Regions from separate parts of the Glycomyces endophyticus genome, predicted to be linked through region 3. Evidence: predicted binding sites of a transcription regulator. Region 3 holds the regulator's gene; each other region holds the start of a gene.
The links. Region 3 encodes HrcA, which represses chaperone genes, less so after heat shock. Its sites were predicted from a motif close to CTTAGCACTCNCNNNNNGNGAGTGCTAAG; they were not measured.

Region 1 (7,434 bases), on a different contig from region 3:
AAGGGTCATCGGTCTCGGTCCAGCTGCGGTAGTGGGACGGTCCTCGTGGGCCGTCCGAGTCCAGGGAAGTGGCGAGGGCCCGGATGCGGGGCATCCGGACGGGTCCGGGGAGGCGAGCGTAGCGATCGTGGGGCGGGGCGACGGGCGCGGGTCATCGGTTCCTGTCCAGCAGGAGCACGTCCACCGTGGACCCGGCGGGCACCCGGGTCGCGTTCTCGCCGATCGTCATCAGCCCGGTGGCCTCGGCGAGTCCGGAGAGCGTGTACGAGGTCGAGCCCAGCGGTGCGACGGTGTAGCCGCCGCCGCGGCGCTCGGCGACGCGGACGGGACGGAACTCCCGCAGGCCGCTCGGTGAGGATACGGGCTCGGTCAGGTTGGCGCGCACGCTGGGCCGGAACACGGGCTCGGCGCCGGCGAGCCGCTGGATGAGCGGCCGGGCGATCACCTCGAAGGCGATGGTCGCGGCGACGGGGTCGCCGGGGAGGCACACCACCGGGACCTCCTCGGGGCCGATCGTGCCGAACCCCATGGTCTCGCAGAGGTACACGGCGATCGGCGAGAAGTCGACCGCGCCGTCGCGGGAGAACGTGCGCCGCACCATGTCGCCGGGGCCGGTGCCGGTGCCGCCGGTGGTGATGACGAGGTCGGCGCGCAGGATCTGGTCGTCGAGGACCGAGCGCAGCGCGTCGGGCTCGTCGTCGCAGATGCCGACGCGGTACGCGTGCGCGCCCGCCTCGGAGGCCGCGGCGGTGACCAGGTGCGAGTTCACGTCGATGAGCTGGCCGGGCTGCGAGGGCCGGCCGGTGTCGACGAGCTCGTCGCCGGTGGCGATGACGACGACGCGCGGCGTCGGGCGCACCACGACGTCGGCGATGCCGGCGGCCGCGAGGAGCCCCACGAGCTGCGGCGTGACGCGGCGGCCCTCGTGGGCGAGGATCTCACCCGAGGACCGCTCGGATCCCATGCGGCGCACGCCGTGTCCGCGGCGCGGCACCTGGCGGACGTCGACCGTCGCCATGCCCTCGTCCGTCCACGCCAGCGGCACCACGATGTCGGCGCCGACCGGGAGCGCGGCCCCGGCGGCGACCGAGAAGCACGTGCCGGTGACGAGCCGGACCGGCCGCCACGACGACGCGGCGAGGTCGCCGAGGACCTTCAGGCCCACGCCCCGCTCGGGGCTCGCGCCCGCGATGTCGTCGGCGTTGCAGGCGTAGCCGTCGATGGCGGCGTAGTCGAAGGCGGGCAGCGGTCCGGGGTTGACCGCGTTCTCGGCGAGGACCGACCCGGTGGACTGGGTCATGTCGATGTCGACCGGGGGCAGCGGTCGGACGAGCGCCAGCGCCTTCGACAGGAAGTCGGCCAGTGGCGTCGCGTCGCCGGTCCCCATCGCTCCTCATCCCCCCGTCGGTCAGTTGCTCACCTGCGCCGCCTGGCGGCGGTGCAGTCAGTCCAGTGTCGCACTGAATTCGCGCAGCCAGGCGTTGAAGCCGGGCAAGTCGTGGCGCCGGGTGGCGAGCTCGACGAGGGTCTGGAGGTACTCGACGGGCTGCCCGGTGTCGTAGCGGCGGCCCCGGAGGATGACGGCGTGGACGGGCGTTCCGTTGGCGCGCATGGCGTCCATGGCGTCGGTGAGTTGGATTTCGCCGCCGCTGCCGGGCTTGGTGCGGTCGAGGTACGGGAAGATCGCGCCGGGGAGCACGTAGCGTCCGATGAGGATGAGGTTCGACGGCGCGTCCTCGCGGGCGGGCTTCTCGACGAGGCCGGTGACGGCGACGACGTCGGGCGTGTCGGTGGCCTCGACGGAGGCGACGCCGTACCGGGAGACCTCCTCCTCGGGGACCTCGATGAGCGCGAGGACGATGCCGCCGGTCTCCGCCTGGAGGTCGATCATGCGCGGCAGGAGCTTGTCGTCGACCTCGTAGAACTCGTCGCCGAGGAGGACCGCGAACGGCTCCTCGCCGACGTGGGAGGCGGCGCGGCCCACGGCGTGGCCGAGTCCCTTGGGGCGGCCCTGGCGGATGGTGTGGATCTCGGCGATGCGCTCGGGGGCCTTGACGGCGTCGATGAGATCGTCCTTGCCCTTCTCGGCGAGCGCGTCCTCCAGGTCGGGGCGGGTGTCGAAGTAGTCGACGATGGGGCCCTTGCCGCGCGCGGTGATGAGGGTGACGTCGTCGAGCCCGGCGGCGGCGGCCTCCTCCACGATGTACTGGAGGACCGGCTTGTCGACGATGGGGAGGAGCTCCTTCGGGACCGCCTTGGTCACCGGCAGGAAGCGGGTGGCGTTGCCTGCCACGGGAATGACGGCTTTCGTGGCGCGAGGCGCGGAATCAGACATATGGCGAGGGTATCGTGGGCACGCAGCGTCAGGTCTCGGCCACCCTGGAGAACAGGGCGTGAACGTTCGAGTTCCCGGGACTCGCGTCGCGGTGCTCCGCCGCTCCACGCGCTGCCTCGGACCGGCCTGCCGCCGCGCGTCAGACCGCGACCCGCCAGGTGTCCCTGCCGGCGGCCTTCGCGGCGTAGAGCGCCTCGTCGGCGGCGGCGAGGACGTCGTTCGCGGTGTCGGCGTGCTCGCCCAGGACGGCGACGCCGATCGAGACGGTCACGCGCAGCTCACGGCCGCCGGAGGCGTCGTTCACCTTGAACGGGCGCGCGGCGACGGAGCGGCCGAGCCGCTCGGCGACCGCGGACGCCCCGTCGGCGTCGGTCTCCGGCAGCAGCACCATGAACTCCTCGCCGCCGTGGCGGAACGCGAGGTCGACCTCGCGGATCTGCCCGGTGATGCGGCGCGCGAGCTCGGTCAGGACCTGGTCGCCGACCGGGTGCCCGTACGTGTCGTTCACGGACTTGAACCGGTCGAGGTCGATCGCCAGCAGCGCCGACGGGCGCTGATAGCGGCGGGCCCGCTCGGCCTCGCGGCGCAGCGACGTCTGCATGAACCGGTAGTTCCACAGGCCCGTGAGCGGGTCGGTCAGGCTCAGGCGCTGGGCCTGGCGGTGCAGCAGCACGTTCTCGACCGCGACCGACGCCTGCCCGGCGAAGGTGCGGAGCGTGTCGACGTCACCGGGCTCGAAGTCGTCGCCCGCGATCCGGTTGTAGAGGACGAGGACGCCGAGGACCCCGGACTCGGTGCGCGGGGCGCCCGCCTCGTCGGTCTCGGCCGGGGCGCGGCCCTCGAAGGGCACCGCCACGATCGTGCGGGCGTCGGGCTCGGTGTCGGCGCGCCGGCGGCCGTCGAAGACGCCGTCGACGATGCGCCCGTGCGCGGGCGCGCCGCTCGCGGCGATCGACCCGACGATGCCCTCCCCGAGGCGGATCGTCGCGGGCTGCGCGACCCCGAGGTCGCCCTCGCCGGCGCGCTGGCGCAGCTGGTCGGCGTCGTCCACGTCGACGAGCATGACCACGCCGGCCTCGGCGCCGGCGGTGACCATCGCGGTGTCGAGGATGACCTCGAGGATGCGGTCGAGGTCGAGGGTGGCGGTGAGGGTCTGGCCGAGGCGGCCCAGCTGGCCGCGCATCTGGTCGCGGGAGGCGGTGAGGGCGTTCACGTACGCCTGGGTCTGGGCGGTCATGCGGTTGAACGCGAGCGCGAGGTGGGCGACCTCGTCGCGGCCGTGGACGGGCACGCGCACGTCCAGGTCGCCTTCGGAGACGCGCTCGGCGGCGGCGGCGAGCTCGTGGAGGGGCCGGGTCGTGGAGCGGGCGAGCCAGGCCGCGAGGCCCATCGCGCAGAGGCCGGAGACGAAGACCATCGCGGCGAGCGTCCAGTACATGGGGGTGACGTTGGTGGCGACCGTGCCGATGTGCAGCGGCAGGAACGCGTCGGTCGCGTCCCAGCGGCCCGCGTCGACGTCGCCGACCTGGAGGCGGTCGGAGCGGCCGTCGAGGAGGACGAGGTCGGCGTCGGCGACGTTCGCGATGCGGTCGAGGAAGCCCCGGTCGACGACGCGGAACGCGGAGAACACGGAGACGGTGCCGTCGGCGTTCTGGACCTCGGCCTGCGCGCCGAGCGCGACGATCGGGCCCGCGCCCGCGTAGGCGGCGGCCTCGCCGCAGTCGACCCAGGCGCCGTCGGGCGCCTCGGCGCCGACGTCGGGGCTCGGGGTCGCGCCCGCGTCCTGGAGGCCGGTGAAGACGACGCCGTCGACGACCCGGCGGTCGACCACGAGCTGGGCCATGTCGATCGCGTCGGCGCTCCCGCCGCTACTGTGGCTGAGCGCGACCACGGCGGCCGAGGCCTGGATGCGCTCGCAGATCGTGCCGAGGGTCGAGTCGACCGTCGTCACCGCCGAGCTCGCCAGCGCGTCGCCGCGGGAGTCCGCCAGGTGGGACATGACGGCAGCGACGAAGACGGCCCCCACCAGGACCGGCCCGAGCACGACGACCAGGAACGCCGTGGTGAGCCGTGAGCGCAGCGACACCGAAGCCCCCTCAAGTTCACTCCCTTAGAAGACTACCTAGAGCTACCGACCGGACACGACACGGCATATGGTTTTCCGGCAGTCTGGCCGAAAGGACGACTGCAATCGCCTGTTCGGGGGAATCCTTCCAGGTGAGGATCGCCGACGGAGGGAATTGGCATGCATGACAGCAAGCAGGCGGCGCGCCGCGCGCTGCTCGGAGCGCGCCGGGCGATGCCCGGGGCGGCCCGCGCGGCCGCGGACGTGGCGGTGTGGAAGGCCTTGCGGGACTTCCTGATCGAGGCCGTGCCGGAGGGGTCGACGGTCGCGGCGTACCGGCCGTTCGGCGCCGAACCGGGCGCGACGCTCGAACCTGAACTGCCCGAACGGCTCACGGTGGTCCACAAGGTGGTCCTTCCGGTGCTGCTGCCGGACGACGACCTCGCCTGGGAGCAGATCGGCGGCGACGGGACGGCGGGGGAACGCCGGGAGCCGGCGCGCATCGAGGACGCCGCGGCGGTCGTCGTCCCCGGCCTCGCCGTCTCATATGACGGGATCAGGCTGGGCCGCGGCGGGGGCTCGTACGACCGGGCGCTGGCGCGGGTGGGGCCGGGCGTGCCGGTGGTCGCGCTCCTGCGCGACGGCGAGTTCGGGCCGGAGGTCCCGGCCGAGCCGCACGACCGGCCGGTGACGGGCGTCATCACGCCGGCGAAGGGGTTCGTGTCGCTGCGGTAGCGGGGCGGGCCGGGCAGTGGGCGACGCCTCACGCCCGCGCAGGATGGAATTAGCAGTCGCCTGCGTTGACTGCTAATGTCGATCGGGTCCCGTGTCAAGTCCTGGAGGTTGGACGTGCCTGTCTACGAATACCGCTGCAAGGAGTGCGGGTACGAGTTCGACAAACACCAGTCGTTCTCCGAAGCGCGGTTGACGGACTGCCCGAGCTGCGCCGCCAAGGGCGCGCTGCGCAAGGTCTTCGGGAACGTCGGCGTGACCTTCAAGGGCAGCGGCTTCTACCGCACCGACTCCCGCTCCACCGACTCGTCGTCGCTGAGCTCGAACGGCTCGCAGAGCGGCGCGAAGAAGGCCGACGCGAAGTCGGACTCCAAGCCCGCGGCGGCGTCCAAGAGCGAGGCCAAGCCCGCCGCGAAGTCGGACTCCGCCAAGGCCGCCTAAGGCGGTCCCAGCACACTCCAGCCGGTGCCCGGCCGCGTCATGCGGCCGGGCGCCGGCTCGTTCAGTCCCCGGTCGGCGGCGCGCTCTCGGCGGGGGCCTCGCGGCTCTCGGCGCCCGCGGCGGGGTCGAAGGGCGCGTCGGCGTCGGGGTCCGGGCGGTAGCGCTCGGGGCGGGCGTCCATGATCCGCCACCAGATCGCCTCGGCGACGGTGCCCTCCGGGGAGCTGCCGTCGCCCTCCTTGGTCTCGTCCCCGGCCCACACGGCGAGGGACAGGCCCGTCGCGGTGCCGGTGAACCAGGTCGGGGAGGCGTTCACGGACAGCGCCTCCTGGACGCGGCCCGGGTCGGAGAACGCCGCGCCGCCGAAGAGGAGCGCGCCGTCGGTGAGCACCGACGACAGCGTCCGGGCGTCGACCGGCGCGATCGCCTCCGCGACGACCTGCGGCTCGGCCTCGTAGACCGGGCCGTCGGGGCCGTCGGCGCGCTCGACGAAGTAGGGCTCGGCGCGGGTGCCGTCGGCGGCGATCGTCGCGTACAGGGAGGCCATGTCGAGGACGGTGACCGGGTAGGCGCCGATGCCGAGGTCGGGCCGGAAACCGCCCGCGCCCGGCTCGGTCTCGGCGGCGACGCCGTGCTCGTCGCGGTCGTGCGGGTCCCACAGCCGCCGCACGCCGAGGTCCGCCGCGGCCGCCGCGACCGCGTCGCCGCCGAGTTCCTCGGCGACCTGGTAGACGGGCGTGTCGAGCTTGTCGAGGACGGCTTGGAGGAGGCTGGTCTCGGGGTCGGAGGCGCCGCCGGTGTTGACGAGTTCGAGGGGTTCGCCGTCGTCGCCGGTGTAGGAGGCGAACTCGCGGGGCGAGGAGCCGTCGAGGTGCTCGGTCCACACGTCGTACCCGGCGGCGAGGGCCGCGAGCGCGGTGACGGCGTTGAACGCGGTCCCGGGCCGGTGGCCGACGTCGTTCGCGAGGTCGAGGCCCGCGCCGTTCTCGCCGCCGTAGTAGGCGAGGACCCGCCCGGTGCCCGGTTCGACGGCGGCCGCCGCGGCGGCGAGGGCCTCGTCCGCCGCGGCGACCTCGCGCAGGCCGCTCCCGCCGAGGGCGAGGGCCTGGAGGTCGGCGTCGAGGGTGGTGGTGATGTCGAGGCCGCCGCGCATGACCTCGTCGGTGGTGATCCCGGCGGCGGCGAGCTCGCTCAGGACGAACCCGTCGGTGACGAGGCCTTCGGGGCCGAGGGCCTCGGCGTCGTCGCCCGGGTCGAGGGTCTCGGGGAGCTCGGTGAGGGCGTCGCGCTTGACCTGGTCGAGCCTCCCGGCGGCGACCATCCGGTCGAGCACGTACGCCCAGCGCTCGGTCGCCTCCTCGACGCTGCCGCCCTGGCCGTAGGGGTCGCGGGGGTCGTAGGGGCCGTCAGGGGACTTGACCTGGGCGACCAGGAGCGCGGACTGGGAGGTGGAGAGGTCGGCGGCGGGGCGGCCGAAGAACGCCTGCGCGGCGGCCTCCACCCCGTACGCGCCGCGTCCGAAGTAGACGATGTTGAGGTAGTGGTTGAGGATCTCGTCCTTGTCGTACTCCTCCTCCATCTTCATCGCCATCGCGGCCTCGCGGGCCTTGCGCAGGTACGAGCCGTCCCCGCGGATGTCGGCGACCAGGCCCACGTACTGCTGGGTGAGGGTCGAGGCGCCCTGGCGGTCGCCGCCGGAGGCGTTGTTGACCAGGGCGCGCAGGACGCCCTTGGCGTCGACGCCGGGGTGGTCGTAGAAGTCGGCGTCCTCGGCGGCCACGAGCGCCCACTCGACGTCGTCGGCGATCTCGTCGAGGCCCACGGAGGTGCGCCGCTCGGCGGCGAGCTCGCCCATGACGGT
Region 2 (7,434 bases), on a different contig from region 3:
ATCACGAGGTCGGGGGTGTCCGTCCGCGGCCACCCCCGGCTTCGAGTGTGCCCGCGGGGTGCGACAGGAGGGGCCGCCGTGGCTCGGCGGTCCGGGTCGGGGCGGCGTGCTCGGAGGTCGCCGCGTGCAGTGGCACGGGTCCGGCGCGCTCGGGGGTCGCCGCCGCGGTGCGGCGGGCCGCTTCCGGACAGCGCATTCGGCGGCGGGCGTTCCAGGGTCGGGATCGACCCGCGGTCCACGGCCGACTCCGGCGGCCCCACCTTGCGCCGGTCTACTCCTCCGCGGGGTGGGGGGCATGCGGTAGAAGTCCTTGCCGTCCTCTTGGAGGATCGCGGTGGTGGCGCCCTGGTCGTCGCCGCCGCGGTGCGGCTGGCCGCTTCCGGATGGCGCGTTCGGCGTCGGGCGTTCCAGGGTCGGGATCGACCGCGATCCGCGGCCGCCCCGGCGGCCCCGCCTTGCGCCGGTCTACTCCTCCGCGGGGGTGAGGTCCATGCGGTAGACGGTCTTGCCGTCTTCGTGGAGGACCGCGGTGGTGGCGCCCTGGTCGGCGAACTCGCGCCAGCGTTCGCCCAGCCACGACTCGGCGTCGCCCTGGCTGCCCAGGTCGCTGTCGGGGGTGTCGAGGGTGTTGCCGTCGGCGTCTTCGAGCTTCCAGGTCCAAGTCATGGGGCAACAGTACGCGATCGGGTGCTACCAGTCCCAGCGGTCGTTGGCGGGGGCGGTGACGGGGGTGCGTTCGATCTGCGTGGGCGGTTCGGGGGTGCGGCGGGGGCCGAAGGCGGCGCCGAGGGCGACGAGGGTCCACAAGGGGAGGAGGCCGATCCAGAGCCAGGCGGGGGCGACGGGCATGGGGGCGAGGGTGGCGACGCCGCGGTCGACGGCGTCGAGGAGGGCGAGGGCGCCGATGGCGAGGGTGAAGCCGCCGAGGAAGCGGAGGCCGGAGCGGTACCAGGAGCGTCCGGCGAGGAGCCAGCCGAGGGCCCAGAGGGCGACGGCGAGGGCTTCGTAGTCGGCGCGGCCGGACCAGACGGCGAGGACGAAGAGGAGGGCGCCGCAGCCGGTGGCTATGGCGGAGAAGGTCATGGCGCCGGCGCGTGGGGGGTTGGGGGAGCGGGCGGCGGCGAGCCAGCCGGCGCCGGCGAGGAAGAGGAGGGCGGCGGCGAAGGCGACGGCGGTCTGGAATTCGAGGCGGTCGGTGAACTGGGCGCCGAGCCAGTCGCAGGTGGCGGAGAGGTCGTCGGTGCTCTGGAGGCCGCATTCGCGGGCTTTGAGGGTGCGGAGGGGGTCGCCGAGGATGCGGGCGGCGTCGGTGCCGTCGCAGGGCGGGAGGGCGGCGGGGGTGGTGCGGTGGGTGCCGGGTTCGTCGAAGCAGTTGGCGACGCCGGTGCCGTCCCACCAGAGGTCGAGGCGGTTGCGGTGGCGGGCGCCGTCTTCGCGTTCGCCGTAGACGTTGTCGGTGAAGGTGTTGCGGTCGCCGCCGAGGCCGGGGTCGTGTCCGGGGGTGCCCCAGGCGGTGACGGCGGCGGTCTCCTGGTTCCAGATGCGGTTGGCGGTGACGGTGGTGCCGGTGGCGTCGGCGACGAGGATGCCGACGCCGGAGGGGTAGGTGCGGTCGGGGCAGAGGACGCCGTCGGCCCAGTCGCGGGCGGCGGGGTCGTCGCCGCAGGCGGCGGTGCCGAGGCGGTGGTAGTGGTCGGTGTTGTTGCCGTAGAGGATGTTCTGGGTGGCGGTGACGGCGGCGGTGGGGCCGGTGTCGGTGATGACGAGGCCGGTGGTGTTGCCGTGGAGGCGGTTGGCGGTGGCGGTGGCGGTGGTGGCGGTGCCGCGGATCTCGAGGCCGGCGGTGTTGGCGGTGGCTTCGCAGCCGGTGACGTCGGCGCCGGAGTTCTCGATGAGGATGCCGGCGGTGTCGGCGGTGTCGGCGCGGCAGTCGGTGAGGGCGACGCCGGTGGAGTCGGCGATGTGGAGGCCGGCGCCGTCGCTTTGGAAGGCGCCGACTTCGACGAGGGCGGCGCTTTCGACGGCGGTGAGGCGGAGGGCGGCGTCGCGGGCTTGGCCGAAGGCGATGCCTTTGAGGTAGAGGCCGGAGGCGGCGTGGGCGGTGAGGACGGTGGCGGCGGTGAAGCGGGCGGTGATCTGGATGTCGTCGGGGCTGTCGCCGAGGCCTTCGATCTGGAGGTCGGGGAGGTCGACGACGATGGCGGTGTCGACGGTGTAGTGGCCGGGGAGGATCTGGATGCGGGTGCCGGGGGCGGCGTCGGCGAGGGCGGTGGGGAGGTCGCGGTAGCCGTCGGCGAGGCAGTCTTCTTGGAGGCGTTCGTTGCCGATGCGCTCGTTGTAGTTGACGCCGGCGTTGCGTTCGGTGAAGTCCTCGGTGTCGGCGGTGCAGACGAGGAGGAGGTCGCCGTCGTCGCGGTAGGCGGGGGGTTCGGCGGCGGCGGGGAGGGCGGGGAAGGGGTCGGGTTCGGCGATGCGGCCTTCGGTGGCGGTGCCGCCGACGTAGCAGGTGAAGACGAGGACGGCGAGGATGCCGGTCATGAGGGCGAGGGCGGCGAGGCGGCGGTCCGAGCGTGGGGGTGTGTGGGGCACGGTGACAGGTTAACTTGCGTCGCACACGGTGTGAAGGGCCGCGAATCGGGTGGGGCGCAGTCATTTCGGGCACGGGTGCGGCGTCGCGGCATACCGCCCGTGGTTGGGGCGGTATGCCGCTTGCGCAGCGGCTGCGCCGTCTGCACTGGCAGCCAGTACAGAGAAAGGGAGAACCTCTCACTGTACAGTGAGCGGTCCTCCCTTGCGGTACTCAGTCGGCCTGAGTAAGCAACCTTGAAGGGCTGCTTTACATCATGCCGCCCATGTCGCCCATGCCGCCGCCGGCGGCGCCGGCGCCTTCCTTCTCCGGGGCGTCGGCGACGACGGCCTCGGTGGTCAGGAACAGGGCGGCGATCGACGCGGCGTTCTGCAGCGCCGAGCGGGTGACCTTGGTCGGGTCGGGGATGCCGGCGGCCAGCATGTCGCCGTACTCGCCGGTCGCGGCGTTGAGGCCGTGGCCGGTGGGCAGGTTGCGGACCTTCTCCACCACGACGCCGCCTTCGAGGCCGGCGTTCTCGGCGATGGCGCGGAGCGGCGCGCCGAGCGAGCGGCGGACGATCTCGACGCCGGTGGCCTCGTCGCCGTCGGCCTCGATCTTGTCGAAGGCGATCGCGCCGGCCTGGGCCAGCGCGGTGCCGCCGCCGGCGAGGATGCCCTCTTCGACCGCGGCCTTGGCGTTGCGGACGGCGTCTTCGACGCGGTGCTTGCGCTCCTTGAGCTCGACCTCGGTGGCCGCGCCGACCTTGATGACGGCCACGCCGCCGGCGAGGCGGGCGAGGCGCTCCTGGAGCTTCTCGCGGTCGTAGTCGGAGTCGGAGTTCTCGATCTCGGCGCGGATCTGGTTGATCCGGCCCTGGATCGCGTCCTCGTCGCCGCCGCCGTCGACGATGATGGTGTCGTCCTTGGTGATGACGACCTTGCGGGCCTGGCCGAGCAGGGACAGGTCGGCGTTCTCGAGCTTGAGGCCGACCTCTTCGGAGATGACCTGGCCGCCGGTGAGGATGGCGATGTCGCCGAGCATGGCCTTGCGGCGGTCGCCGAAGCCGGGGGCCTTGACGGCGGCCGACTTGAAGATGCCGCGGATGCGGTTCACCACGAGGGTGGGGAGGGCCTCGCCGTCGACGTCCTCGGCGATGATGAGGAGCGGCTTGGAGGTCTGGGTGACCTTCTCGAGTGTGGGCAGGAGGTCCTTGATCGCGGAGATCTTCTGGTTCGCGATGAGGATGTAGGGCTCTTCGAGGACGGCTTCCATGCGGTCCTGGTCGGTCACGAAGTAACCGGACAGGTAGCCCTTGTCGAAGCGCATGCCCTCGGTGAGCTCGAGGTCGAGGCCGAAGGTGTTCGACTCCTCGACGGTGATGACGCCTTCCTTGCCGACCTTCTCCATCGCCTCGGCGATGATGGCGCCGACGGTGGCGTCGCCGGCGGAGATGGACGCGGTGTTGGCGATCTGCTCCTCGGTCTCGACCTCGGTGGAGGTGGACTGGAGGTGCTCGACGACGGCCGCGACGGCCTTCTCGATGCCCTTCTTGATGGCGATCGGGTTGGCGCCCGCGGCGACGGCGCGGAGGCCTTCCTTGACGAGGGCCTGCGCGAGGACGGTGGCGGTGGTGGTGCCGTCGCCGGCGACGTCGTCGGTCTTCTTGGCGACCTCCTTGACCAGTTCGGCGCCGATGCGCTCGTACGGGTCTTCGAGCTCGATCTCCTTGGCGACGGACACGCCGTCGTTGGTGATCGTGGGGGCGCCCCACTTCTTGTCGAGGACGACGTTGCGGCCCTTCGGGCCGAGGGTCACCTTGACGGCCTCCGCGAGGGTGTTCATGCCCCGCTCGAGCCCGCGGCGAGCCTCCTCGTCGAATGCGATCATCTTCGCCATGTCGGATGGCTTCCTTTCGGATAACGTTCGTGGTCGACGGTGAGGCGGTGTACCCGCGACGGTGGGCCCTGGGGGCCCGACCACCTCATCGCGCATTTAGCACTCCCCTGCGGCGAGTGCCAGTCCCAGGTATAGCACTCTCGCCCCGAGAGTGCCAATCCGGGGCGCGGAACTAGTGGTGGAGAGCGCGGACGCCGGGACGGGGGTCCCGGCGTCGGGCGGTCGTGCGGTGGGGCGCGGTCACGGGGTGGGCGAGGGCGCCCCGGGGTGGCCGGGTTCGCCGGGGCCGGTGTAGCCGCCGGGGGCGGCGGCGCCGGAGGCCTCGGCGGAGAGCGAGGTGGCGGAGACCGGTTCGGCGCGTCCGCGCAGCCAGGCGTAGGTGCAGAGGGCGGCGGAGACGGTCCAGATCATCGGCGCGAGGAGCAGGAGGGCCATGACGGCCTCGGTGACGATGGTGAGGACGGCGGCGAGCCAGCCGGCGAAGATCGCGTGCCAGAGGCCGGCGAGGAGGAGGCCGACGAGGGCGATGACGAGGTTCGCGGCGATCGCGACGAGGACGACGATGCACAGGCGGCCGAGCGCGGGCCAGAACGCGGAGTGCGTGAGCTGGATCGAGCGGGCGTAGGGGCTGCGGTGGGCTTCGAAGACGGCGGCGGGGGCCATGAGGCTGAGGGCGAAGATCGCCCACAGGCCGGGCAGGACGCACAGGACGAGGCCGGCGGCGATGGTGATCCAGGCGAGGAGCAGCCACAGGAAGAACTTCCCGCCGCGTCGGAAGCCGAACGAGAACGCCTCGCCGAGGCTGAGGAAGCCGCCGGCGGCCTCGGCGGCGGCGGTGCGGACGGCGGCGAGGACGGCGGACCCGGAGACGTACAGGACGGCGAGGGTGAGGACGAGGCCGATGAACCCGGCGAGGGCGCTCGGGGTGTACTCGCGGACGAAGGTCCCCCAGTCGGTGACGACGATGTCCTGCTCGGGCGCGCGCACGTTGTTGTTGTAGGCGCCGAGGACCCAGCGGGGCAGGACCACGCCGATGAGGAGGATGAGGCCGACGGTCCGCCAGGAGCGCTGGACGACGTCGAAGGAGGCGTGCCACCAGCCTTCGAACGTGTCGGTCACGAGGGGGTCGCCGCCGGAGAAGCGGCCCGAGGGCTCCTCGGACTGCCCGGAGTTCCAGTAAGGATCGTCGCTCATAGGCCGGATCGTAGACCAATCAAACGTGCATATCAGACAAACGATTGCAGCACCTCCGTTCGGGGACGCCCGGTTGTCCGATTCGCCCGCCGGGCGTCCGGGGACGCGTTAGCGTCGGCAGGTGTCGGCGCGCGGCGCGCCGGGTACAGGCGACCGCAGCAGCCGATCGACACGGGAGGGCCGGACATGTCCCATCGCGAATTCCCTTCAGCCGGCCGGGAGCAGACGTTCTTCGGGCATCCGCGCGGCCTGGCGGTCCTGTTCGGGACGGAGATGTGGGAGCGGTTCAGCTTCTACGGCCTCCAGGGCATCCTGCTGACGTTCCTGACCGCGAGCGTCCTGGAGAACGGCCTCGGGCTGTCGGACACGGTCGCGGTGCCGATCGCGTCGCTGTACTCGGGCGCGGTGTACCTGACGTCGCTGCCGGGCGGGTGGCTCGCCGACCGGGTGCTGGGCGCGCGGCGCGCGGTCCTCATCGGCGGCGTGATCATCATGTGCGGCCACATCTCGATGGCGATCCCGGTGAGCGGCGCCGGACTGGTGTTCTTCGGCCTGTTCCTGGTGGTCCTGGGCTCGGGCCTGCTGAAGCCGAACATCTCGGTCATGGTGGGTCGGCTGTACGACGGCGACTCGGACGCGCGGCGCGACTCCGGCTTCTCCGTGTTCTACATGGGCATCAACCTCGGCGGGTTCCTCGGCATCCTGGTGACGCCGTACCTGGCCGGGGACGACCGCTGGCACCTCGGCTTCGGCGCGGCCGCGGTCGGCATGGCGCTGGGCCTGCTCTGGTACGTGCGCGGCTGGTCGAAGCTGACGAACACCGGCATCGGGCCGTCGCGGCCCCTCGAAGGCGACGAGCGCGGCAAGGTCGTCCGCGTCATCGTGATCGCCCTCGTGATCGCCGCCGTCGCGATCGTGATCTGGGCCGCGACGGGCACGCTCACGCTCTCCACGGTGCCCACGGTGGTGACGATCCTGTCGATCGTCGCGGCGGTGTGGTACTTCGTGTACATCTTCGGGCAGGCCAAGGACGTGTCGGCGGCCGAGAAGTCGGGCCTGCGGGCCTACGTCGGCCTGTTCGTCGCCTCGGTCGTGTTCTGGATGCTGTACCTCCAGATGGGCTCGATCCTGACGGCGTTCGCCTCGAACTCCGTCGACCTCGACTCGTGGGGCTTCCACCTGCCCGCGGGCGGGGTCCAGAACTTCAACTCGATCTTCATCCTGATCTTTTCGCCGATCTTCGGCGCGATCTGGCTCAAGACCGGCGCCGGATTCGGGACCGCGTACAAGTTCGCGCTGGGCGTGGGCCTGACCGGCCTGTCGTGGGTGTTCCTGGGGTGGCTCCAGGGCCGCGCCGACAGCGGCGTCCTCGTCGCCCTCGGCTGGATGGTCGTGGTCTACCTGCTGCTGACGTGGGGCGAGCTGTGCGTCTCCCCGGTCGGCCTGTCGGTGACGACGCAACTGGCACCCTCGAACCTGAAGGGCCAGTTGATGGGCGTGTGGTTCCTCGGCCCGGCCGTGGGCACGCCGCTCGGCGGCCAGGCGTACGCGTTCCTGGTGCCCCGCGTCGGCGAGCAGGCGTTCTTCTACCTCCTCGCCGGGATCGCGATCCTCACCGCCGTGGTCCTGGCCCTGTTCAGCCCGGCCCTGCACCGGCTCATGGGGCGGGGCGGCCACGGCCCGGACGCGGTCCTGGAGACCCCGCCGGAGCCCCGGCCGCGCTAGGACCGCCGACCGTGCCGGGTCAGCGCCCGGCGAGCCAGGTCCCGGCCTGG
Region 3 (7,434 bases):
CCGTCGAACCGTCCACTTCGGACACTTCCGCGCCCCAATGGTACGCGAACGCCTCCGCGAGGAGCGACGGGTCGGACGCCACCTCGGGCGCGTTCCCCTTCACGCATCCGATGCCCGACGCGTGGCCCCCGGCGAAGACCGCGGCGACCACCACCGCCTCGTCCTCCCACTGCTCGTACAGCTCCGGGTACGCGCTGATCTGCACCGCCTGCGCGGCCTCGGCGAGCGTCATGTCCTCCCAGCCGTCGGTGCGGCGCAGCTTCTCGTAGAACTTGAACGAGGCGTAGACGGGGTCCATGAGCTCCTCCTCGGTGCCCCACCCCATGCTCGGACGCTGCTGGAACAGGCCCAGCGAGTCGTCGTGGCCGTAGTTCACGTTCTTCAGCTCCGACTCCTGGAAGGCCGTGGTGATCGCCACCGCGACCGCCCGCTCGTCCATGCCGTCGCGCAGCCCCACCGCGGCGATCGTCGCCGCGTTCGACGCCTGCTCAGACGTGAGGTGCGTCTCACCGATGCCCGTCGTGAAGTAGCAGCCGGTCGGGCTGGGGCGCAGGGCGTCCCGCGCGTCCTCGGTGCAGCCCGCGAGGACGAGGGCTGCGAGCAGCGAGGTCAGGGCCAGAAGTGCGCGCACAGGTGACTCCGATCAGGTCGGTTCGGCGGCTGGTAATCCTACCCAGGAGGCGGGCCGCTTCTCAATGAACGAACGGACCCCTTCGCGCCCCTCTTCGGAGAAGAAGTACTCCGCCGTCAGGGCCGCCGCGGCGCGCAGCTCCCCGCGCAGATCCGATGTGGCCGTGAGCGCTTTGATGCCCGCCTGCGCCGACGGCCCGCCCGACACGAGGCGCTCCACGATTTCCCCCTGCCACTTCGCCAGCGCGTTCGGGGCCACCGAGTGCGCGACCAGGCCCCAAGACTGGGCCGCCGTCGCGTCGAAGGACTCGCCGGTGAGGAGCAGGCGCCGCATGAGCCCCCGGTCGAGCCGGCGCGCCACCACGGGCGCGATCACCGCGGGCACCACCCCGAGCTTGACCTCGCTGAACGACATCGGCGCGTTGTAGACGGCGACCACCAGGTCCGCGGCGGCGATGAGCCCCATGCCGCCGCCCTTCGCGCCGCCGCTCGCGACCACGACCACCGGTTTCGGGGCCTCGTCGAGGTCCGCCAGCAGCTCGGCGAGGTGCGCGGCCGGGAGGTCTTCGAGCCGCGTCGCCGCGGCCGACTCCTTCAGGTCCGCGCCGGCGCAGAACACCGGCCCGGTGTGGTCGATCACGATGACCCGCACGACCGGGTCCGCCACCGCTTCGGCGAGGGCCGCGCGCAGCTCGCCGATCATGCGGGTCGAGAGCGCGTTGCGCCGCTGCGGGGCGTCGAGGGTAATCGAGGCCACGTTCAGGTCCGCGCGGTACTTGATGAGAGCGTCGTTGCCGTTCACACCAGTACCGTAGACATGGTGTCCACCAGTCCCGCAACCGACATCGCCGCGGCCGCCGCCGACCCCTCGACCGGGAAGGCCGGATTCGGGTTCTACGTCCACGTCCCCTTCTGCGTCTCACGCTGCGGGTACTGCGACTTCAACACCTACACCGCCTCCGAACTGGGCGCGGGCGTCTCCCGCGACACCTACGCCGCGATCGTCCGCAGCGAGATCCGCGCCGCCGCCGCCCGGTTCGAGGACCGGAGCGGCGCGGCCCGCCCGAAGGTCGACACCGTCTTCTTCGGCGGCGGCACCCCCACCCTCCTGCCCGCCGCCGACCTCGCCGCGATCCTCGCCGAGATCGACCGCGAGTTCGGCCTCGCCGACGGCTACGAGGCCACCACCGAGGCCAACCCCGAGTCCGTCGACGCCGACTACCTCGCCGAACTCCACGACGGCGGCTTCACCCGCCTCTCGATCGGCATGCAGTCCACCGCCTCCCACGTGCTCCAGGTCCTCGACCGCGAGCACTCCCCCCAGAAGGCCCTGAACGCCGTCGCCCACGCCCACCGGGCCGGCTTCGAGCACGTCAGCCTCGACCTCATCTACGGCACCCCCGGCGAGCGCGCCGCCGACTTCGCGAACAGCCTCGCCGCCGCCGTCGACACCGGCGTCGACCACGTCTCCGCGTACGCGCTCATCGTCGAGGACGGCACCGCCCTCGCCCGCCGCATCCGCGCCGGCCAGGTGCCCCGGCCCTCCGACGACGTCGCCGCCGACCGCTACCTCGCCGCCGAGGCCGCGCTCAGCGCCGCCGGCTTCTCCTGGTACGAGGTCTCCAACTGGGCCAAGACCGACGACGCCCGCTGCCGCCACAACCTTCTCTACTGGGACGGCGGCCACTGGTGGGGCGCCGGTCCCGGCGCCCACTCCCACCTGCCCGGCGTCCGCTGGTGGAACCACAAGCACCCCTCCACCTACGGCACCGCGCTCGCCCAGGACCTGCCCGTCGCCGGCCACGAGCTCCTCACCCCCGACGACCGCTACCTCGAACGGGTGCTCCTGCTCACCCGCCTCGCCAGCGGCCTCCCGCTCGACGAACTGCGCCCCGACGGCGCTGCCGCCGCCGAACGCGTTGCCGCCGAAGGACTCGCCGAACTCCGGGACGGCCGCCTCGTCCTCACGCTCCGCGGTCGACTCCTCGCCGACGCCGTGGTGAGAGACCTCACCGCCTGACGACGTACAAGCGAGCGCCCCGTAGATTTGACCCGTCGCGGCGAGCCGGTCCCCAGTCGGCCCCGCCGGCGCGGGCCGCGCCGACCCCCGGCACCGAGGTCCCAGGACGGGACCGGCGGCCCCGACCCCTGCATCCTCGACCTCGGAGTCCGACCGCCCATGCGCACACCATCCCCCGCCGCCTCCCGCCGCGGCGTCCTCGCCGCCTCCTTCGCCGGCCTCGCCCTGGCCGCGTGCTCTGAGGAGGAGCCGCCAGCAGCGGACGACGGCGGCGCCGGCGCCGCCGAGGCGACCCCCTCGGAGTCCCCCTCGCCCGAGCCGCCCCGCGAGATCACCATCACGCACGTCGGCGACACCATGCCCGGCTCGTACCCGAACCAGATGGCCTCCGACGACGGCGCCAGCTTCTTCGACGGCGTCAGCGGCAGCCTCACCGGCGACGTGATCGTCGCCAACCTGGAAGGCGCCCTGTCGACCCTCGAGTTCGACAAGTGCGGCGGCGGCCAGTGCACCTACTTCCGCCTCCCCGCCGAGTACGCCGAGGTCTTCGCCGGCGCCGGCTTCCACGTCCTCAACCAGGCCAACAACCACGGCTGGGACGCCGGACCCGACGGCGCCACCGAGACCCAGGACGCCGTCCGCGCCGCCGGCATGGAGATCTGCGGCATCAAGGACGAGGTCTGCCTCGTTGAGACCGAGAGCGGCCTCACCGTCGGCCTCGTCGGCTTCGCGCCGTACACGTTCTACACCGACAACCGCGACCTCGACGCCGTCGCCGCGCTCGTCGCCTCCGCCAAGGAGCAGGCCGACATCGTGGTCGCCACCGCCCACCTCGGCGCCGAGGGCACCGACCACCGCCACGTCCCCGAAGGCGTCGAGAACTACCTCGGCGAGGACCGCGGCGACACCCGCGCGTTCGCCCACACCTGCATCGACAGCGGCGCCGACCTCGTCTTCGGCCACGGCCCCCACGTCCTCCGCGGCATGGAGGTCTACAACGGCAAGCTCATCGCCTACTCCCTCGGGAACTTCGGCGGCGGCCAGAACCTCTTCAGCATGGACGGGCCCCTCGGCCGCTCCGCGATCCTCTCGGTCACCATCCGCGAGGACGGCACCATCGTCGCCGCCAAGGCCCAGGCCAGCAAGATGGACGGCGACGGATATCCGACCCTCGACGAGGACAACGGCGCGTTCGACGACCTGAACGAGCTGGCAGAGGACTTCGGCGACAACGGGGTGACCGTCGCCGACGACGGCGCGCTCATCATCCCGGGGGTCTGACCCCACACGTACACTGGCACTCCTGGACAGGGAGTGCCAAACTTGAGTCCGGCAGACTGAGCTTCGGCCCGGTCCGCCGGACCGCACGGCGGCATCGAGACTGAGGGGACGTGGCGGCGATGGACGATCGCAAGCTCGAAGTGCTGCGCGCCATCGTCGAGGACTACGTCGCCACCCAGGAGCCCGTCGGCTCCAAGGCCGTCTCCCAGCGCCACGCCCTCGGCGTCTCCGCCGCGACCGTCCGCAACGACATGGCCTACCTCGAAGAGGCCGGCTACATCCAGCAGCCCCACACCTCCGCGGGCCGCATCCCCACCGCCAAGGGCTACCGCCTCTTCGTCGACCGCCTCGGCAAGATCAAGCCGCTCTCGGCCGCCGAGCGCCGCGCCGTGCACCGCTTCCTCTCCGAGGCCATCGACCTCGACGACGTCGTCACCCGCACCGTGCGCCTCCTCGCCCAGCTCACCCACCAGGTCGCCGTCGTCCAGTACCCGAGCCTCAACCGCTCCTCCGTGCGCCACCTCGAACTCGTCTCGCTCACCCCGACCCGGCTCATGCTCGTCATGATCACCGACACCGGACGCGTCGAGCAGCGCTACGTCGAGGTCCCCGCCGAGCTCACCGAAGACGACGTCCTCGACCTGCGCCGCCTCGTCAACGAGCAGCTCCAGGGCAAGGCCCTCGCCGACGCCCCCCGCATCATCGCCGGACTCGCCGGACTCGCCCGCCCCGAGCTGCGCGCCACCGCCTCCGCGCTGGCACGCGTGCTCCTGGAGTCCGTCGTCGCCCGCACCGAGGAGCGCGTCGCCGTCGCCGGCGCCGCCAACCTCACCCGCAACGGGAACTTCTTCGCCGGGTCGCTCCGCCCCATCCTCGAGGCCCTCGAGGAGGAGGTCGTGCTCATGCAGCTGCTGGGCCGGGCCGACTCGAACGCGCTCCTCACGGTGCGCATCGGCGACGAGAACGAGGTCGCCGACTTCCGCGAGGCGACCGTCGTCACCGCCGGGTACGGGCCCGGCTCCGTCGTCGGGCACATGGGCGTGCTCGGGCCGACCCGCATGGACTACCCGGGCACGATCGCGGCCGTCCGTGCCGTCGCCCGGTACGTCTCCGAGATTTTGGAACAGAACCGCTGACAGGACAGAGCGCACGTGGCTAAGGACTACTACGGCATTCTCGGCGTCGAACGAAACGCCACCGAGGACGAACTGAAGAAGGCGTACCGGAAGCTGGCGCGCAAGTACCACCCCGACGTCAGCGACGAACCGGACGCGCAGGAGCGCCTCCAGGAGATCAACGCCGCCTTCGAGGTCCTCATGGACCCCCAGAAGCGGGCGATCGTCGACGCGGGCGGCGACCCGTACTCGCGCGGCGCCGCCGGCGGCGCGGGCGCGCCGTTCATGGGCTTCGAGGACATCATGGACGCCTTCTTCGGCGGCTCCATGGGCGGTTTCGGCCGCCGCGGCCCGCGCTCGCGCACCCGGCCCGGCAACGACGCCCTCCTGCGCCTCGACCTCGACCTCGAAGAGGTCGCGTTCGGCACCGAGTCCACCCTGACCGTCGACACCGCGATCCTCTGCGACGCCTGCGACGGCTCCTGCACCGAGGGCAGCTCCGAACCCCAGACCTGCAGCACCTGCGGCGGCTCCGGCGAGGTCCAGGTCGTGCAGCGCACGATCCTCGGCCAGGTCCGCACCGCCCGCCCCTGCTCGGCCTGCTCCGGCTACGGCACGATCATCACCGACCCCTGCCGCAAGTGCGGCGGCGAGGGCCGCGTGCGCTCGCGCCGGCGCATCACCGTGAAGGTCCCCGCGGGCGTCGAGGACGGCATGCGCATCCGCCTCTCCGGCGAGGGCGAGGTCGGCCCCGGCGGCGGCCCCGCCGGCGACCTGTACGTCGAGGTCCACGAGAAGCCCCACGAGGTCTTCACCCGCGAGGGCTCCGACCTGCGCTGCCGCGTCCGCGTGCCCATGACGCAGGCCGCGCTCGGCACCAAGCTCAACATCCACACCCTCGACGACCGGGTCGAGGTCGAGGTCACCTCCGGCACGCAGCCGGGCACCATCAAGAAGGTCCGCGGCCACGGCGTCCCCAAGCTCCGCGGCGGCGGCGCCCGCGGCGACCTGTACATCGAGCTCGACGTCCGCACCCCCTCCAAGCTCGACACCGAGCAGGAGGAGCTCCTCCGCAAACTCGCCACCCTGCGAGACGAGGAGATCAAGGAAGTGAAGGGCGGCAGCGGGTTTTTTAGCCGCATGCGCGACGCTTTCAACGGACACGCGTAGCGCACGGACCGAAACCGCGGCGCTCCCGACGGACGGGCGCCGCTCGGATCGAACGGCCCCCGCGGCAGGCACGGCGGGACGCCCCGCTCCGGTCCGCGACCGCACCTCGACCCCAGGGCCCCGCCCCGGACGCGCTCGGCGCGAACCGGAAGCGGGGCTCCGCTACACTCCGGGGCCGTGATCAGCCTCGACCCCGCGACCCTGTCGCTCGTCGCCCTCGCCCTCCTCGCGGGCCTCGTCGCCCTCGTCGTCGTCCTGCGACGCCGCGCGGCCCCGACTCGCGCCCCCGGAGGCCCCCGCCTCGACGCGACCCCGCCCGCGGGCGGACCGCAGACCGGCGAGCGCTGGCTCGCCGACGTCCCCTTCGAGGACGAGCCGCGCCGCTCCAAGGAGCGCCCCGTCCTCGTCATCGGCTACTCCGGCTCCGGGTACTGGGTCCTCAAATGCACCACCCAGGCGCCCCGCGAGGCCGAATGGCGCGTGCTCGCCCCCGCGAACCGCTGGGACCCGCCCGCCGACAAGGACGGCTACGTCGACCTCGTCCCGTACCACCTCCCGAAAGGCCGCTTCGACCACTCGTTCGGCACCCTCGGCGACGCGGGCCTGTACCGGAAGATCACCGGCCGGCTGCGCTGGGAACGCGCCGTCGACTTCACCCGCTGACCTTCGACCGCCGCCCGCCGACGATCGGCGGCCCGGCTGGGCGACCACCGGGCCCGGCCGCAACCTCCTCCCGGCACACCGCTCGCAGCACAGGCCCTAGGCTGTCCCGGTGAGCGATCCGGTCTTCCTCGTCGACGCCCTCCCGGCCGTCGGCGCCTACCTCCTCGACGGCCCCGAAGGGCACCACGCCGCCGACGTGCAGCGCCTCCAACCCGGCGAGACGCTGCTCCTCGCCGACGGCGCCGGAGGCGTCGCCTCCGCGCGCGTGGCCGGCGCCGAACGCGGGCTCCTGCACCTGGAGGTCCTCGACAACCGGACGCTCCCGGCCCCTGACCCCAAACTCACCGTCGTCCAGGCCCTCCCCAAGGGCGACCGCGGCGAACGCGCCGTCCAGATGCTCACCGAGATCGGCGTCGACGAGGTGATCCCATGGGCCGCTTCGCGATCCATCGTCCAATGGAAGGGCCCGCGCGGCGACAAGGCCCGCGCCAAATGGGAGGCCACCGCCCGCGAGGCCTCCAAGCAGGCCCGCCGCGCCCACCTCGCGCACGTCGC

Region 1: a site for HrcA is predicted at 5,184-5,212, ahead of ABD419_RS18180 (FmdB family zinc ribbon protein). Genes of this name have one in related genera too.
Region 2: a site for HrcA is predicted at 4,596-4,624, ahead of groL (chaperonin GroEL). Genes of this name have one in related genera too.

The regions. Positions count from the first base shown of each region.
Region 1 is NZ_BAAAQF010000015.1:168,277-175,710, forward strand. It holds gene ABD419_RS18155 (GNAT family N-acetyltransferase) at 1-9, opposite strand, end outside; gene ABD419_RS18160 (molybdopterin molybdotransferase MoeA) at 152-1,387, opposite strand; gene ABD419_RS18165 (UTP--glucose-1-phosphate uridylyltransferase) at 1,445-2,335, opposite strand; gene ABD419_RS18170 (diguanylate cyclase) at 2,475-4,421, opposite strand; gene ABD419_RS18175 (5-formyltetrahydrofolate cyclo-ligase) at 4,581-5,135, shown strand; gene ABD419_RS18180 (FmdB family zinc ribbon protein) at 5,250-5,573, shown strand; gene ABD419_RS18185 (transglycosylase domain-containing protein) at 5,635-7,434, opposite strand, start outside.
Region 2 is NZ_BAAAQF010000021.1:25,070-32,503, reverse strand. It holds gene ABD419_RS20495 (hypothetical protein) at 466-666, opposite strand; gene ABD419_RS20490 (NosD domain-containing protein) at 691-2,589, opposite strand; gene groL (chaperonin GroEL) at 2,837-4,465, opposite strand; gene ABD419_RS20480 (hypothetical protein) at 4,706-5,659, opposite strand; gene ABD419_RS20475 (peptide MFS transporter) at 5,846-7,384, shown strand; gene ABD419_RS20470 (metallophosphoesterase) at 7,404-7,434, opposite strand, start outside.
Region 3 is NZ_BAAAQF010000012.1:17,748-25,181, forward strand. It holds gene ABD419_RS16480 (hypothetical protein) at 1-631, opposite strand, end outside; gene ABD419_RS16485 (enoyl-CoA hydratase-related protein) at 644-1,432, opposite strand; gene hemW (radical SAM family heme chaperone HemW) at 1,448-2,650, shown strand; gene ABD419_RS16495 (CapA family protein) at 2,810-3,931, shown strand; gene hrcA (heat-inducible transcriptional repressor HrcA) at 4,051-5,067, shown strand; gene dnaJ (molecular chaperone DnaJ) at 5,083-6,216, shown strand; gene ABD419_RS16510 (hypothetical protein) at 6,394-6,879, shown strand; gene ABD419_RS16515 (16S rRNA (uracil(1498)-N(3))-methyltransferase) at 6,989-7,434, shown strand, end outside.